DNA from 3 places in the Microbacterium sp. LWO12-1.2 genome. Region 1 is predicted to be linked to each of the others. Evidence: predicted binding sites of a transcription regulator. Region 1 holds the regulator's gene; each other region holds the start of a gene.
The links. The regulator HrcA, encoded in region 1, represses chaperone genes, less so after heat shock. The targets are predictions, from matches to a motif close to TTNGCACTCGNNNNNNNCGAGTGCNAA.
Positions count from the first base shown of each region.

Region 1 (5,516 bases):
CCCGACGAGAGAGTGCCGCACGACGTCGTCGCTCGTGAGTCGCGAGAAATGGATGTCGTCGATGCCGTCCAGGACACGCGTCACGAGCCGCAGCCCCGACGATCCCTGTGGCAGGTCGACCTGGGTGATGTCACCGGTGACGACCATCCGCGTGCCGAAGCCCAACCGCGTCAGGAACATCTTCATCTGCTCGGGGGTGGTGTTCTGCGCTTCGTCGAGCACCACGAACGAGTCGTTCAGGGTGCGTCCGCGCATGTAGGCGAGCGGAGCGACCTCGATCGTCCCCGACGCCATCAGGCGCGGCACGATCTCGGGGTCCATCATCTCGTTCAGCGCGTCGTAGAGCGGGCGCAGATACGGGTCGATCTTGTCGGTCAGTGTGCCGGGCAGGAAGCCCAGGCGCTCCCCCGCCTCGACGGCGGGACGCGTCAGGATGATGCGCGTGACCTCTTTGCGCTGCAGCGCCTGCACGGCCTTCGCCATCGCGAGATAGGTCTTGCCCGTACCTGCGGGACCGATGCCGAACACGATCGTGTTCTCCTCGATCGCGTCGACGTACTCCTTCTGACCCAGCGTCTTGGGACGGATCACCTTGCCACGGGTCGAGAGGATCGCCTCGCCCAGCACCTCGCTCGGACGCGGTCCGCCGTCGCGTCGCAGCAGCCGCGCCGAGTTCGTCACGTCGCTCGGTGCCAGATCATGTCCGGCCTTCGTCATCGCCAGCAGTTCGTCGACGAGCTTCTTCGCGTTCGCGACCTCCGAGACGCCGCCGCTGAGCGTGATCTCGTTGCCGCGCACCAGCACCTGCACGTCGCGATGCTCCTTCTCGAGCATCCGCAGCAGGCGGTCCTGCGGTCCGAGCAGCTGCACCATGGCCACGCCATCCGCGTAGATCTTCTCGACGGCCTCCGGCTCGCGCCCTCTCAGGCTGCGCTCCACCGGTTCGTGATTGTCAGGCACCGACGCTCTTCTCGGTCAAGCCGCCACCCAGAACGTGGGCGTGGACGTGGAAAACGGTCTGTCCGGCGTTCGCACCGGTGTTGAACACCAGGCGGAAGTCGCCATCGGAGGTGTGCTGCTCCGCCAGCTGCTTCGCGAAGGCGATGAGCTCGGCGAGGAGCCCGGCGTCACCGGCTGCGAGTTCGGTCACATCGCGGTAGTCGGCGGTCTTCGGGATCACGAGGAGATGCACGGGCGCCTGCGGCGCGATGTCGCGCACGGCGAACAGCCGATCGGTCTCACCGATGATCTCGGCAGGGATCTCCCCGGTCAGGATGCGCGTGAAGATCGAGGGTTCCGTCATGGGATCAAGTCTACTGACCGCTGTGTGCAGCGTGCGTGGCGTCGCTCACCAACGGCCGAGCGCCACCGACAGCACCGCGATCGCCGCGGGCCCCGCTGTGGAGGTGCGCAGCACGGTATCGCCGAGCAGCGCACGCTCGGCTCCGGCGTCCGTGAGACGGGTCAACTCCTCTGGGGCGATGCCGCCCTCCGGCCCCACCACCAGCACGAGGTCGCGACCGTCGGAGACGATCTCGGACAGCCTTCCGGTCGCGGTCGGATCCATCAGCAGCACGCGTTGCGTCGCGGCCCTCTCCGCGAGCTGCGCTGTCGTGACGGGCGCAGCGACCTCAGGAACCCAGGCACGATGGGCCTGCTTCGCGGCCTCTCGCACGATCGATGCCCAGCGTTCACGACCCTTCACCGCTTTGGCGCCTTCCCAGCGGGAGATGCTCCGGCTCGCTTGCCAGGGCACGATCTCGTCGACGCCGAGTTCACACGCCGCCTGCACCGCCAATTCGTCGCGGTCGCCCTTGGCGAGAGCCTGGACGAGCACGATGCGCGGGGTCGGGGCCGGATGCTCCGCACGCTCCGAGATCCGCACGTCGACCTGCGCCGGAGACACCCCCTCGGCGACACCGGAGAGCCAGACTCCCTCACCGTCACCGATCGTGATCGCTTCTCCGACCCGCAGCCGACGCACGACCGCGGCATGCTTCGCCTCGGCGCCGGTCAGCGACACGATGTCTCCGACGGCAGCGTCCGACGCCGACTCGAGCAGGAAGTGCAGGGCCATCAGTCAGTGCTGTCCGCGGAACCGGTCGCGCAGCTTCGAGAACAGTCCCTGCTGGAACTGGGCGAGCTGCGGGCCCGGGGCCTTCGCCTTCTTCGCGAAGTCCTCGATCAGCGCGCGCTGCGCCGAGTCGAGCTTCGTCGGCGTCACGACCTGCACGCCCACGCGGAGGTCGCCGCGCTGGGTGCCGCGGAGCGGAGTGATCCCACGCCCTTTGATCGTCAGCACGTCTCCGGACTGCACACCGGGGCGGATCTCGAGGTCCACCTCGCCGTCCAGCCCTTGGATCGCGGTCTCGGTGCCGAGGATCGCGTCGGTCATCGACACCTCGAGCGTCGCGAGCAGGTCATCGCCGTCACGGCTGAACGCGGCGTGCGGGTTCACGGTGACCTCGACGTACAGATCCCCGTTGGGGCCGCCGGCCTTGCCGACCTCACCCGAACCGGGGAGCTGCAGGCGCAGACCGGTCTCGACGCCGGCCGGGATGTCGAGCGACACGGTGCGCCGCGAGCGGACACGCCCCTGGCCGCCACAGGTTCCACACGGGTACGGGATCGTGGTGCCGTAGCCCTCGCATGTACCGCAGGGCTGCGAGGTGACGACATTGCCGAGCAGACTGCGCACCTGGCGCTGCACGTGGCCGGAGCCGCCGCAGATGTCGCAGGTGACGGGCGATGTGCCCTCTTGGCAGCACGAACCCTGACAGGTCTCACACAGCACGGCCGTGTCGACGTCGATGTCACGGTGGGCGCCGAACACGACGTCGCCGAGGTCGAGCGTCACGCGCACGAGGGCATCCTGGCCGCGCTCACGACGCGAGCGCGGCCGTCCGCCGCGTCCGCCGCCCTGTGCGGCTCCGAAGAACGTCTCGAAGATGTCGCCGAAGCCGCCGAACCCTCCGAAGTTCCCGGCCGCACCGTCTCCGCCGCCCATGTCGTAGCGACGGCGCGACTCGTCGTCGCTGAGCACGTCGTACGCGTGGGTGACGAGCTTGAACTGCTCTGCGGCGTCCTCCCCCGGATTCACATCCGGGTGCAGCTGCCGTGCCAGGCGTCGGTACGCCTTCTTGATCTCATCGATGGAAGCGTCCCGGGACACCCCGAGAACCTCATAGTGGTCCGCCACAATCGCCTTTCTGCGTGTGTCTGTCGTCTGGGAGCCGCGTGTCAGCGACTCGCCTCGTCCTCATCGAGCATCCGCGTCAGATAACGGGCGACCGCCCGCGCTGCCGCGAGATTGCTCGGATAATCCATGCGCGTCGGTCCCATCACACCGACACGAGCCATCCCGCTGGGGGCGGCGTAGTTGCTCGCGACGATCGACGCCTCACCGAGACCGAACGGCGCATTCTCCGTGCCGATGCTGGCCGCGAGGCCGTGCTCGTCGGTCACCATCTCGCTCATCAGCCGCAACAGGGTCACCTGCTCCTCGATCGCCTCGAGCAGCGGATGGATGCTGCCGCGGAAGTCCTGCTCACGGCGGGCGAGCGTGGCCGCGCCTGCCATGACGAGCTTCTCCTGACGGAACTCGCCCAGCTCGTCGATCACGATCGCGGCGAGCGTGCGCAATGCCGCATCGTTCGGGGTGTCGACGGTGGCGAGAAGGTTCTGCAGGCGGTCTGCGGCGTCACTCACGGCACGACCGGTGATCAATGCGGACAGCCGCGCGCGCAGCAGAGCCAGGTCCGCCTCGTCGACCTCGACCGGAAGCGGGGCCATCCGCTGCGAGACACCGCCGGCGTCGGTCACGAGAACGATCAGGAGCCTGTTGGGCGCCAACGCGACGAGTTCGAGGTGCGTGAGGTGCGCACGGGCGAAGGAGGGGTACTGGGCCAGCGCCACCTGGCCGGTGAGCTGGGTGAGCACACGCACGGTGCGCGCCATCAGATCGTCGAGATCGGAGGGCTCGGCGAGGAACGACTCGATCGCTGAACGCTGCGCCGCTGACATCGGTCGGAGCTGGGCGAGATGGTTGACGAAGACGCGATAGCCCTTGTCCGTCGGCACCCGGCCTGAAGAGGTGTGCGGAGCGGTGATCAGCTCCTCGTCCTCGAGAAGAGCCATGTCGTTGCGGATCGTGGCCGCGGACACCCCGAACGAATGCCTGTCGACGATCGAGCGACTGCCGACGGGTTCATGGGTCTCGACGTAGTCCTGCACGATCGCGCGGAGAACCTGGAGTCCTCGCTCTGTGACCATCGACTTCTCCTTCCGCTGGCACTCGGATACTCAGAGTGCCAATTCTACCGGTGCGCGGAGCATTCCGCCCGTCTCACCCGTCGAGTCTCTCGTGCGCCGCTCCTTCGAGGCGGTTCGCGACCAGCGCGGCACGCAGCTGTGCGGCGCCTTCCGGCATCGTCGCCTCCATCCCGGTGAGCGTCAGGACGCGTCCGAGGCGGTAGTCCACGGTGTTCGGGTGCACGTGGAGCGCCGCCGCCGCCGCACGCCGATCGCCGCCGGATGCGAGGTACGCGTCGACCGTCTGCAGGAGTTCATCGCTCACGCCGTCGATCCGCCGGGCGAGCATTGCCCTTCCTGGCCCAGGTCGCGCGCTCTGGTACTCCAGAAGCAGGTCGCTCAGCGTGTGGACCGCACCTTCGCCACGGATCGCGAGAGCGATCTCGAGCAGTTCCTCCGCCACGAGGAGTGCGTCGGCGATCTCCGACACCCCCGCTTCCATCCATGCGCCTGTGCAGTGGGACCCGAATCCCGCGTGCAGGGCGCGCCGCAGGTCACCGACGGTGTCGCCTCCCTCACGCAGTGGCACGAGGGCCGTCCCACCGGCGGCCCCGAGGACGGCCAGCACCTCGCCGCGGGCCACGGAGTCGATCGCCGATCGGAGTCGCTGCGTCTCCCGTCGGGCGACGACGTCACCGGGCGAGGATTCCTCGGTTCGACGGAGCCGGACGACGAGGATGCCGTATCGCGACGCGAGGGTTCGGCCCGAGCGGTGCGCCTCGCCTTCGGCATCACCTCCCTGGGTGAGAGCGGTGAAGATCGCGAAACGGGCGTCTCTCTCGCCCAGTCGGGACACGGTCCAGGTCTGTTCGAAGTCTGCGGCGAGCGCGGAGGTGATCCGCTCCAGGTGCAGGAACAGCAGTCGGGCGCATTCGGCGAGCGCGGGAGCATCCGTCTCCTCCGCGGCGGCGCGCAATCGATCCCAGATGACCGCCACACCGCGGTGGTAGGCGGCGACGACGGAGGCGAAGGACGACCCCTCCTCGAATCGTCGTACCGCAGATGCCCGCAGCAGTTCGTCGTCGTGCGGTCGCCCTGTCAATGAGTCGGCAGCGGCCTGCAGACTGTGCTCGACTGCCCAGCGGATGTCGGCGGCGTGAGAGGCGTCGCCCGTTCCGTGCTGTTCCGGGTTGGTGGGTGCGATGGCGGCGATGATCCGATCGATGATCTCGCGGTTCCCGAGCAGGAGGTCGCGCACGCTCGTT
Region 1 is NZ_JBEGII010000001.1:1,510,759-1,516,274, forward strand. It holds gene MRBLWO12_RS07220 (PhoH family protein) at 1-873, opposite strand, end outside; gene MRBLWO12_RS07225 (HIT domain-containing protein) at 953-1,303, opposite strand; gene MRBLWO12_RS07230 (16S rRNA (uracil(1498)-N(3))-methyltransferase) at 1,349-2,077, opposite strand; gene dnaJ (molecular chaperone DnaJ) at 2,081-3,199, opposite strand; gene hrcA (heat-inducible transcriptional repressor HrcA) at 3,241-4,272, opposite strand; gene MRBLWO12_RS07245 (PucR family transcriptional regulator) at 4,346-5,516, opposite strand, start outside.

Region 2 (5,516 bases), 570 kb from region 1:
TGTTCAGCGTGTGGTGTGGATCAGAAGTCCATGCCACCAGACGGGTCACCCATCGGAGCCGAAGCCTTCTCAGGCTTGTCGGCGACGACGACCTCGGTCGTGAGGAAGAGAGCCGCGATCGAAGCTGCATTCTGCAGCGCCGACCGGGTCACCTTGGCCGGGTCGATGATGCCGGCCGCGAACATGTCGACGTACTCGCCCGTGGCTGCGTTCAGGCCCTGGCCCGAAGGAAGCTCGGAGACCTTGTTCGCGACGACACCCGGCTCGAGACCGGCGTTCAGCGCGATCTGCTTGAGCGGAGCCTCGATAGCGACGCGGACGATGTTCGCTCCGGTCGCCTCGTCACCCGTCAGGTTGAGGGCGTCGAGAGCCTTCGTGCCCGACTGGATCAGCGCGACGCCACCACCGGGGACGATGCCCTCCTCGACGGCTGCCTTCGCGTTGCGGACGGCGTCCTCGATGCGGTGCTTGCGCTCCTTGAGCTCGACCTCGGTCGCGGCGCCCGCCTTGATGACGGCGACGCCACCGGCCAGCTTGGCCAGGCGCTCCTGCAGCTTCTCGCGGTCGTAGTCGCTGTCGGTGTTCTCGATCTCGCGACGGATCTGGGTCACGCGACCGTCGATCTGGTCTGCCTCGCCGGCACCCTCGACGATCGTGGTCTCGTCCTTGGTGACGATGACCTTGCGGGCACGACCCAGCAGGTCGAGCGTGGCGTTCTCCAGCTTGAGACCGACCTCTTCGGTGATGACCTGACCACCGGTGAGGATCGCGATGTCCTGCAGCTGCGCCTTGCGGCGGTCGCCGAAGCCGGGAGCCTTGACGGCGACCGACTTGAAGATGCCCTTGAGCTTGTTGAGCACGAGCGTCGCGAGAGCTTCGCCCTCGACGTCCTCGGCGATGATGACGAGCTCCTTGCCGTCCTGGATCACCTTGTCGACGATGGGCAGAAGGTCCTTGATGTTGGAGATCTTCTGGTTCGCGATCAGGATGTAGGCGTCCTCGAAGACGGCTTCCTGGCGGTCGGGGTCCGTGACGAAGTACGGGTTCAGGTAGCCCTTGTCGAAGCGCATGCCCTCGGTGAGCTCGAGCTCGGTGCCGAAGGTCTGGGACTCCTCGACGGTGACCACACCCTCCTTGCCGACCTTGTCGATCGCCTCGGCGATGAGCTCGCCGATCGCGGGGTCAGCGGCCGAGATGGAAGCGGTCGCGGCGATCTGCTCCTTGGAGTCGATCTCCTTGGCGCTGGCGAGCAGCTCCTCGGTGATAGCCGCGACGGCCTTCTCGATGCCGCGCTTCAGCGAGATCGGGTCAGCGCCGGCTGCGACGTTGCGCAGGCCCTCGCGGACGAGCGCCTGAGCCAGGACCGTGGCGGTCGTGGTGCCGTCACCGGCGACGTCGTCAGTCTTCTTGGCGACCTCCTTGACGAGCTCCGCACCGATCTTCTCGTACGGGTCGTCGAGCTCGATCTCCTTGGCGATGGAGACACCGTCGTTCGTGATCGTGGGGGCGCCCCACTTCTTCTCGAGAACGACGTTGCGGCCGCGCGGGCCGAGGGTCACCTTGACCGCGTCGGCGAGGATGTTGAGGCCGCGCTCGAGGCCGCGGCGGGCCTCCTCATCGAAAGCAATGATCTTTGCCATGAGTTTTTTCGTCCCTCCTGGACGTAGACGTTGGGTTTAGCACTCAGAGTGTGAGAGTGCTAACGCCATTCTGGCACTCGACCCCTCCGAGTGCAAGCCGCCGGAGCCCGGTGCCGGTCGGGCGTCAGGAGGCGGGATCTCCGGTGGGTGTCGCCGGAGCCGTGGTGGAGCGATCAAGGCCGATCACGACGGTGAGCTGCTCCCCGTCCGTGCGGTTGAGGCCGGCGTAGACATCGCTCTGCTGCACGTCGGCACCACCGATCAGGTTCGCCAGGCCGATGGCCGCGAGCTCATCGTCGTCCTCGACGTAGTAGACGGTCGTCGTCGCGAAGTCCGTGCTGTCGCTGTCGCTCGCGTAGACCGTGTCAGCCGCCCAGCCCTCGTTGATCAGGAGGGTGCGCACCTGCTCGTCGAGACCCTCCTCCGGCGTCGCGTTGAGGATCATCACCGAGAAGGCCGTGTCGACCACGCCGGTCTCCTCCGGCGTCGGCACGGCGCTCGGCGCCGCTTCGGGGAACAGGTCGATGCGCCCCATGACCACGAGCGATCCGAAGATGCCGGCGATGATCAGCACGAGCGCGGCGACGAAGGACCACAGCAGCACCACCCAGCCGTTCATCCCGGGGGCTTCTGCGCGGTGCGCCCCGACGCGGCCGGAGGTGCGAGGGACATCATCGAAGCGATCGCGGGTGGGCTTTGACACCCCTCGATGCTAGCGGCACGCGCCTGGCAATCCGCATCCGCATCCGCAGATGAGTGGAACGGGTGCGCTCTCAGCCCACGAAACCGGGCGTGCGCATGGCGCGATGTGAGGCACGTGAGTCCCGGAGCCGGCGCAGGCGCCGCACCAGCATGGGATCGTATTCGAGTGCCGCCTCTGACTCGACCAGGCGTCCGAGCACCTGGTAGTACCGAGCGGCGCTCATCCCGAGCTGGGCACGGATGATCTCTTCCTTCGCCCCACTGTGACGCGGCCAGGCCGCCTCCAGATGGAGGACAGCGCGATCGCGCTCCGTGAGGTCTCCGAGCATGGCTCCAGGTTAGGACTCCTGCGTCGCAGAAGCGGTGCGCCACTCCCACCAACGCCCGAGCGGATCCGCCGCTGCACGTACCCGCCCGTCAAGCGCGACGACGAATCCCGGCCAGGCCGCCGGGTCGATCGGAGGCGTCCAGACATCGAGCAGGCCGGGAGGATCGATCGTGATCCATCGGGCGGACATCTGGCTGATCCGTTCGATCAACGCCAGGCGATGCGCACGCGGGATATGCACGAGCACCCCCGGCGTGGTGACGACGAGCGTCGCGTCTCGGGGCGCTCGGGCGGCGAGCGCATCCAGCTGCGCCAACGCATCACCGGCGATGAGGAGCGGCGGGTCGGCTGCGGCGATGGTCGCGGCGGCCTCGATGCGTTCCTCGCGTCCGGCCTCCCCCGGCCAGACGAGTCCGCGCAGCCAGCGCCGGTCACGCTCCTCCGCGACGTCCAGGGGCGCGAGGTCGATACCAGCGCGCCAGACCACCTCCGGCATCCGCAACGACGGAAGGGGCCCGGTCACCCGGCTCGTCAGGACGACCGGAGACTCCCCTGACGACGGATCGAGCGCCGCTCTTACGCGCCCGTCGTCCCCGACGAATCGATAGGAGTACCGATCGGGGTACAGACACAGCCCGGCCGCCGCACCGAGTTCGAGCAGCGCGACAGGGCCGTCGATCTCCGACAGCACCGCCAGCAGGGCCGCGAGTCGCAGCGGCTCATTGGTCTGGAGCGAGCGGACCGTGCACTCGGCGACGATGTCGTCCGCGTGGCGGAGCACGAAGTCACGCCAGCGCGGGTATCCCCCGAGCGGCGCACCGAGCAGGCGGGTCACGGCGAACACCAACGGAGGCTGGCGGCGGTTCTCCGGGATGCGTGAAAGGACCGCCTGGACGGCAGCGTCTCCGGCGACACCGCGCGCCCACTCCTCGTACAGGGCGCTGCGGCCGGGGGCCTCCTCTGCGGCGAAGCGGGCGTAGCGCAGCTGTACGGCATCCGTCATACGCCCATTGTCGCCCGGCGCAGCCGTCCGCCCGTCGGAGGAGGGAGAATGGAGAAGACCCAGGAGGACGCATGGCCTACAGCGTGGACAAGACCGAAGACGAATGGCGCGAGGAACTCGGCGCGGAGCAATACGCCGTGCTGCGCCAGGCGGCGACCGAGCGCGCCTGGACCGGCGAGCTGCTCGACGAGGGCCGTGCGGGCCTCTACACCTGCGGTGCCTGCGGGGCGGAGCTGTTCCAGAGCGGCACCAAGTTCGACTCCGGATGCGGATGGCCGAGCTTCTACGAGTCGATCCGTCCCGAAGCCGTGCAGCTCATCGAGGACACGACCCTGGGCATGGTGCGCACCGAGGTGCGCTGCGCGAACTGCGGTTCGCACCTCGGCCATGTCTTCCCCGACGGCTTCGGCACGCCGACCGGCGACCGGTACTGCATGAACTCGATCGCGCTGAACTTCACCCCCGAAGCGTCGTGACCGCGCTCGACGCCGTCCGCGCTCGTCAGTCCTGGTCGAAGGTCGACGACACCGCACCCTCGCACGATGAGCTGCTGACGCTCGTCGCCGCGGCGGGAAGAGTCGCCGACCATTCGTCGTTGCGTCCGTGGCGTCTGATCGAGCTGCGCGGATCCGACCGCCAGCTCCTCGGCGCCGCGATCTCGAAGGCCCAGGGAGACAAGTCGCCGTCGACCAAGCCGTTGCGGGCCCCGCTGCTGATCGCCGTGGTCGCCAGCTACCGCAAGAGCGACAAGGTGCCCCGGTGGGAGCAGGAGGCCGTCGCCTCGGGCGTCGCGCACATGCTCAGTCTGCTGCTCGATGACGCCGGGTGGGGAGTGCTCTGGCGCACAGGGCACTACACGCGGGCGAAGGCCGTGGCCAAGGCGCATGGGCTGGACAAGAACGAGGAGCTCCTCGGCTGGCTCTACGTCGGCGGCAAGCCCGCCGGCAAGAAGCCGGGACGCCGCAAGGCCGTCGATGCCCGCAAGCTCGTCAGCCGGATGCCGAAGGCGAAGAAGAAGTAGTCGTTCAGTCCCTGCGACGGCGGCGCGGTAGAGCCACGGCGACGGACGCCGCAGCCACGACCACCATTCCGATGATCTGCCAGGGGGCGGGACCGGACACCGGGGGCCACAGCAGATCGATCACGACTGAGGTCGTGAGCTGTCCCAGCACGGAGCCGAGCCCCATCAGCAGCACGCCGGTCTGGCCGACGATGAATGCGCCCAGCAGGATGTAGGCGAAGCCGAGGAAGCCGCCGAGATACAGCCAGGGTTCACTCGGGAGGGCGTCCGGGGCACCGCGCAGGGCGATACTCACCCCGGCTGCGAGCAGCAGCACGATCGTCCCGGCGATGAAGCTCATGAGTGTGGCGATGATCGGGGATTGCACCCGCTGCGCGAGACGACCGTTGGTCGCGGCCTGCCAGGCGATTCCGACTCCCGCCGCGAACGGTAGCAGCAGCATCCACAGCGGCGCCGTCGCCAGCACGTCTCCACTGAGCGAGATGGCGACCGCGGCGAGCGCGAGCAGCCCGCCGAGCACACGTCCAGGCGTGACCGCGACCACTCCGGCCGGACCGAAGCCGATCCGATCGAGCACCAGCCCGTGCAGCGTCTGCCCCGCGACCACCCCGACCGTGAAGAGCGAGACGCCCAGTATCCCGGCGGTGAGGCCCTGGGTCGAGACGGTGAGTGCGCCACAGGCCCCACCCAGCAGCATCCACAGCGGGATCGTGCGAGCGCGCACGCCCCGCCACAGCCGCCCGACTCCTCGGCGGCCGGAAGGAAGCGCGGCGACCACGACCACGAGAGCGAGCAACCCGACGCTGAAAGACACGAAGCCCG
Region 2 is NZ_JBEGII010000001.1:2,081,236-2,086,751, forward strand. It holds gene groL (chaperonin GroEL) at 21-1,640, opposite strand; gene MRBLWO12_RS09940 (LytR C-terminal domain-containing protein) at 1,765-2,343, opposite strand; gene MRBLWO12_RS09945 (DUF3263 domain-containing protein) at 2,414-2,671, opposite strand; gene MRBLWO12_RS09950 (DUF2332 domain-containing protein) at 2,681-3,673, opposite strand; gene msrB (peptide-methionine (R)-S-oxide reductase MsrB) at 3,745-4,149, shown strand; gene MRBLWO12_RS09960 (nitroreductase family protein) at 4,146-4,694, shown strand; gene MRBLWO12_RS09965 (DMT family transporter) at 4,699-5,516, opposite strand, start outside.
Region 2: groL (chaperonin GroEL) is a predicted target of HrcA. The motif match lies at 1,677-1,703, and genes of this name have one in related genera.

Region 3 (5,516 bases), 1.2 Mb from region 1:
CGAACGAGGAGGAGAAGCGCTTCGCCGAGACGCTCGTCGAGCAAGGGTTCGATCCCAGAGCTGTCTGGGTCGTCGGATACGACGACGAGATCCCGATCTGGACGGCTGTGCGCACGGGCGAAGCGGCGCAGTGCCTGATCTACGGCGCGACCGAGGGCACGGCCGACATCCGCTGTGAGGACCCCGTTGCGGGGGAGGGGCTCTGGGTCGAGCACGTCGATCCGGTGTCGGCGCAGAAGACGCGAGTCGAATGGGGATTCACCTCGAACCACGGCACCAACCTGGTGATCACTCGGGAGGGTGGGCTCGATCGTGGCGCCGTCGAAGAGTGAGCGGGTCGAGCTGCGCGAACTGCAGCGGAAGGCCTATGGCCGCGACGGCGGGCTGACGGATGCGGAGGCGCGACGGCTGCGGGAGCTGGAGCACGTAGCAGCACCAGCGGCAGTGGCGGCACCAGCGGCAGTGGCGGCACCGGCGGCACCGGCGGAGACGAGCACTGATGCCCCGCTTGCGGCGAAGCGTTCGCTTGCGGACGGTGCAACGGTCACGGAGGAGCTCGGACTCCCCGACGTGGACACCGCCGCGGGATCTGCAGTGCCGTCCGTGGAGGGTGTCTCGGTGTCGCGCGAGCGCGTCGAGGACGCGCGAGGCGGCGCGGGCCACGTCCGCGCGATCCTGAGGACGCAGTGGCGCCTCCTCACCGCGGCCGCTGTCGTGCTCCTCGCGATCGGTGTCGGCGCCGGGTGGGCGCTGTTCGGAAACCGGAGCGACGACATCCCTTTGAACGAGGCCCAGCAGCAGCGCAAGCTGGAGCTCTACGAGAAAGGCGGGTACGACGAGGGCTCGGTGCGTGCCATCGGCCAGGACGACGACGCACTGGTCTGGTACGGCACCAGGAACGACGGCGAGAACGTGTGTCTCGTGCTCGATGTCGGCGCAGAGACCGGCCAGAACTGTCAGCGCAGTGACGACCTGGGCGCGAACACCTTCGGGCTCTCGGCCATGACGATGATTCCCGGAGAGGGGGATTCCCCCGCGGCCAGCGTCCTGGCCTACCTGATGTATTCGACCGCGGGCGTGCCGCTCGTCAGCATCCAACGCTGGGATCAGTCCAACGGCGTCGTCGAGCAGTTCGCCGGCGAGGATCGCGCGAGGGCCGAGGAACTGATGGATGGTGCCGAAGTCATGAACCTCACGATCGTGGGGTACTTCCGCGACCAGCCGGTCTGGCTCCTGGATCGGTGGAACGGCGACGGCGCGGAGACCTGCCTCATCGTCGACGGCGCGGCGGGGCAGTCGACGTGCCGCCCGAATGATGATGCACTCTCCGATGGCATCGCCGTGTACGTGTCGGATGACGAGGTCGTGCCGGGCGAGGAGATCGATGCGCTCACCATCTGGAGCCTGGAGGTCGGGTACACGCCGAGCCAGACGCCCTATCTGACGATCATCCGCGATCCCGAATCGGTGTCGGTGACAACGGACGGCGACATGTGGATCGACGGCTCGAAGATCGAGCTCGGAGGCGAGTACGGCGACCCGATCGAGGTCGTCCCGCCCACCACCGACTCGACGGGCTGAGTGCGGCTCTACGCGGCGGGCGGCACCCGGTCGGCGAGGATGGCGCGGCGTTGGTCGCCGATCCTGGCGAGGATCAGGGTGGCACTGCGGTCCCCGCGTAGCGTGAGCTTCTTGCGGAACGCCGCCGGGTCGATGTCGACTCCGCGCTTCTTGATCTCCAGAGTGCCGATGCCCTCAGCCTTCAGCACCGCGCTGATCGCCTTGGGGTTCGCGGCCATGGTCTCGCGCACCCGGAACGTCTGCACGAACGGACTGGTGACCGCGGCGTCCGAGGTGAGATAGGCGATCCGCGGGTCGAGCATCCCGGCATCCAGACTCCGTGCCACGTCGCCGATCAGGCGAGCGCGGATCACGGCGCCGTCGGGCTCGTGCAGGAAAGCGCCCAGCTCGCGAGCCGGCTCGTCCTCCGCGTCTGCGCTCGCCGTCAGCTCGTGCGACCGGTCGCCTCGCATCACCAGCGCCGCGCGTCTGACGCCGGTGCGGGCCAGCGCTCCTGTCCAGACCACGAGCTCCACGACGCTCCCGTCGGCACTCACCCACTGTGCTTCTGCGTCGCCGGGGAGGGCATCGCGGTCGTGCGCCGGACCGAGTTTGATGCCGGTCGGGACGCGGGAGGCGAGGTCGAATGCCCAGTCCAGCGAGGGGGAGTAGTCGTCGGCGGAGACGCGCCTGGTCTCGCTGTGTCCGGAGGTGCGGCGTGCGGGGTCCATCCACACTGCGCCGCTGGTCGACAGGTCGGCCTCTTCGGCGGTGCCGTGCCGCACGACGGCTCCCGAGCCTTCGCCCTCGACGGGACCGAAGGGCGCGAGGTTGTACGCGGCGATGGCGGCCGTGACCTCGTCCGCGTCGACCGCGAGCACGTCGAGGCCCGCCCCGGCGAAGGCGAGCGCATCGCCGCCGATGCCGCAGCCGAGATCAGCGACGTTCGTGATACCGGCCCGGCGGATGCGCTGGGCGTGACGCACCGCGACCGGCAGACGGGTGGCCTGTTCGAGCCCGGCGCGGGTGAACAGCATCCGCGCGGCGAACGCGCCGAACTTCGCGGATGCCTTCGCACGCAGATGCGCTTGGCCGACGACCGCGGAGACCAGATCGGGAGAGTGGCCTGCGGCGCGCAGCCGCGACACGGCACGGGTGACCTCGGCGGTGGAGTCGATCGGTCCGAGGCCGTCGAGCAGCTCCAGACCGTCGGGGGTCAACAGGGCCTGCAGTTCGGACATCTCCACGTGCCCAGCCTAGGCTGCCGGCGCCGCGGCGGAGGTGCTCCGCACGACCCGGATTGGCACTCGCATTGCATGAGTGCCAGCGGAACGCATAGACTGGATTAGCACTCTCGGGTTGAGAGTGCGAACAAGTCTTTCGTGTCAGCGTCAAGAAAGAAGAGGTAGACCGTGTCGGTTTCCATCAAGCCGCTCGAGGACCGCATCGTCATCAAGCAGGTCGAGGCCGAGCAGACCACCGCCAGTGGCCTGGTCATCCCCGACACCGCCAAGGAGAAGCCCCAGGAGGGTGAGGTCGTGGCGGTCGGCCCCGGTCGCATCGACGACAACGGCAACCGTGTTCCGCTCGACGTCGCCGTGGGCGACCGCGTGCTCTACAGCAAGTACGGCGGCACCGAGGTGAAGTTCGGCGCAGACGAGTTCCTCGTCCTGTCGGCCCGCGACGTCCTCGCGGTCGTCGTTCGCTGAACCAGCGTTCCTCGAAGGGGCTCGGGTGCTACGGCACTCGGGCCCCTTCTGCGTTCCCGGGGATGCCCGGTAGCGCGCACGGCCAGGCGGCATCCGTTTCCTGCCAAACTCGGCGCCCTCGCTGACACCCGCCCCAGAGAGGCTCAGCGCGGGCATAGGGTTGTGCGGTGACCCCCGATACGACCAACCGCGCGACGCAGACGGCCGGGGTCGGATTCGCCGGTGCCGCCTACCTCCTCTGGGGTGTCCTTCCCCTCTACTTCCTCCTTCTCGCGCCCACCGGGCCGTGGGAGGTCGTCGCCTGGCGCGTGCTGCTCTCCTTCGTGTTCTGCCTGCTGCTGCTCACGGCGATGCGCGGATGGGCGGCCTTCCACGCGATCATCCGTCAGCCGAAGCTGCTCGGATGGACCGCACTGGCCGGGCTCCTGATCTACGTCAACTGGCAGGTCTTCCTCATCGGCACGCTGAACAACAACGTCGTCGAGACCAGCCTCGGCTACTTCATCAACCCGATCACCACGGTGCTGCTCGGAGTCTTCGTGCTGAAGGAGCGCATCCGCCGCCTCCAGTGGGCTGCCATCGCCATCGCGGCGATCGCCGTCATCGTGATCGTGGTCGCCCACCGCTCGTTCCCGTGGATCGCGCTCTCACTGACGGCATCCTTCGGCATCTACGGCCTCATCAAGAAGAAGATCGGCCCCGCGGTCGATGCCGTCAGCGGACTGACGCTCGAGTCCTTCTGGCTGATCCCGATCGCGATCGTGCAGCTGATCATCGTCGCGCAGACCCCCGCCGGCCTGACGATGGGAACCCAGGGTGGATGGCACGCGACCCTGCTCGCCCTGGCCGGCGTCGCCACTGCGGTGCCGCTGCTGCTCTTCGCGGCGGGCACGCGACGTGTGAACCTGACCGTGATCGGGATGATCCAGTTCATCACCCCGGTGATGCAGTTCATCATCGGGGTCGCGGTGCTGAACGAACCGATGCCGCCGGAGCGCTGGGCAGGGTTCATCATCGTCTGGATCGCCATCACGGTCTTCCTCGTCGACCTGGTTCTCGCCACCCGCCGCGGCCGTCTGATCGCGCAGGCCGAGTTCATCTGATTCCGAGGTCCAGAGCGGCAGGAACCCGGTGTCGGATCGTTAACGCACCGAGATACTTGCGACCCCTCAGCGCGCGTCTCACGCCCTAGGGTTAGAGCACCCGACCGTGGTCTCGATCCACGTTCAGTTACGCAAGGGAGCACCAATGAACGCATTGAAGGGTTCGCGTACCGCGAAGGTCTTCGCAGGGATCGCGCTGCTCAGCGCGTCCGCCGTCGTCGTCGCTGGTTGTAGCAGCACACCCTCCGACGAGGGGACGGGTGGCGAGAAGCCGGCCGCCGACCTCACACTCAAGCTCGGCTCGCTGCTGCCCCAGACGGGTTCGCTGGCGTTCCTCGGACCGCCCATGGAGTCCGGCGTCGGCCTGGCCGTGCAGGAGGTCAACGATGCGAAGGCCGGCGTCACGATCGAGCTGACCGCCGAAGACGAGGGCGACACCGACACGAAGGCGTACGAGACGTCGATCACCAAGCTCCAGGGCGCTGGCGTCTCCGCGATCGTCGGCGCTGCCGCATCCGGTGTCTCCAAGCTGATCCTCGACGGCAACGTGAGCGCGGGGATCCTCCAGATCTCGGCGTCGAACACGTCGCCGGACTTCACCACGTGGGACGATGACGGACTCTACTTCCGCACCGCGCCCAGCGACCTGCTGCAGGGCGAGGTGCTCGGCAACCTGATCGCCGAGGACGGCGCCAAGACGCTCGGCATCATCTACCAGAACGACGCCTACGGCACCGGTCTGTTCGACGCCATCAAGACCACGTTCGAAGGTACCGGCGGCGAGGTCGTCGCAGATGCATCGTTCAACGTCGGTGACGCGCAGTTCGACGCACAGGTCGAGACCATCAAGGCGCAGAACCCTGACGCCGTCGCGATCGTCTCGTTCGACCAGTTCAAGACCATCGCGCCGCTGCTGGTGAACGCCGGCATCTCGGCCGACAAGTTCTACATGGTCGACGGCAACCTGTCCGACTACGGTGACGAGATCCCGGTCTCGCTCGAGGGCGCACAGGGAACCAAGGCAGGTCCCGTGCTCGAGGACGACTTCACCGATCGTCTCCAGACGTACTGGACGGGTGAGGGCAACCCCGAGGTCAAGGACTTCACGTACGCGGCTGAGGCGTACGACGCCGTTGTGCTGGTC
Region 3 is NZ_JBEGII010000001.1:296,381-301,896, forward strand. It holds gene MRBLWO12_RS01485 (hypothetical protein) at 1-332, shown strand, start outside; gene MRBLWO12_RS01490 (hypothetical protein) at 313-1,581, shown strand; gene MRBLWO12_RS01495 (class I SAM-dependent methyltransferase) at 1,590-2,807, opposite strand; gene groES (co-chaperone GroES) at 2,973-3,269, shown strand; gene rarD (EamA family transporter RarD) at 3,437-4,372, shown strand; gene MRBLWO12_RS01510 (ABC transporter substrate-binding protein) at 4,518-5,516, shown strand, end outside.
Region 3: groES (co-chaperone GroES) is a predicted target of HrcA. The motif match lies at 2,861-2,887, and genes of this name have one in related genera.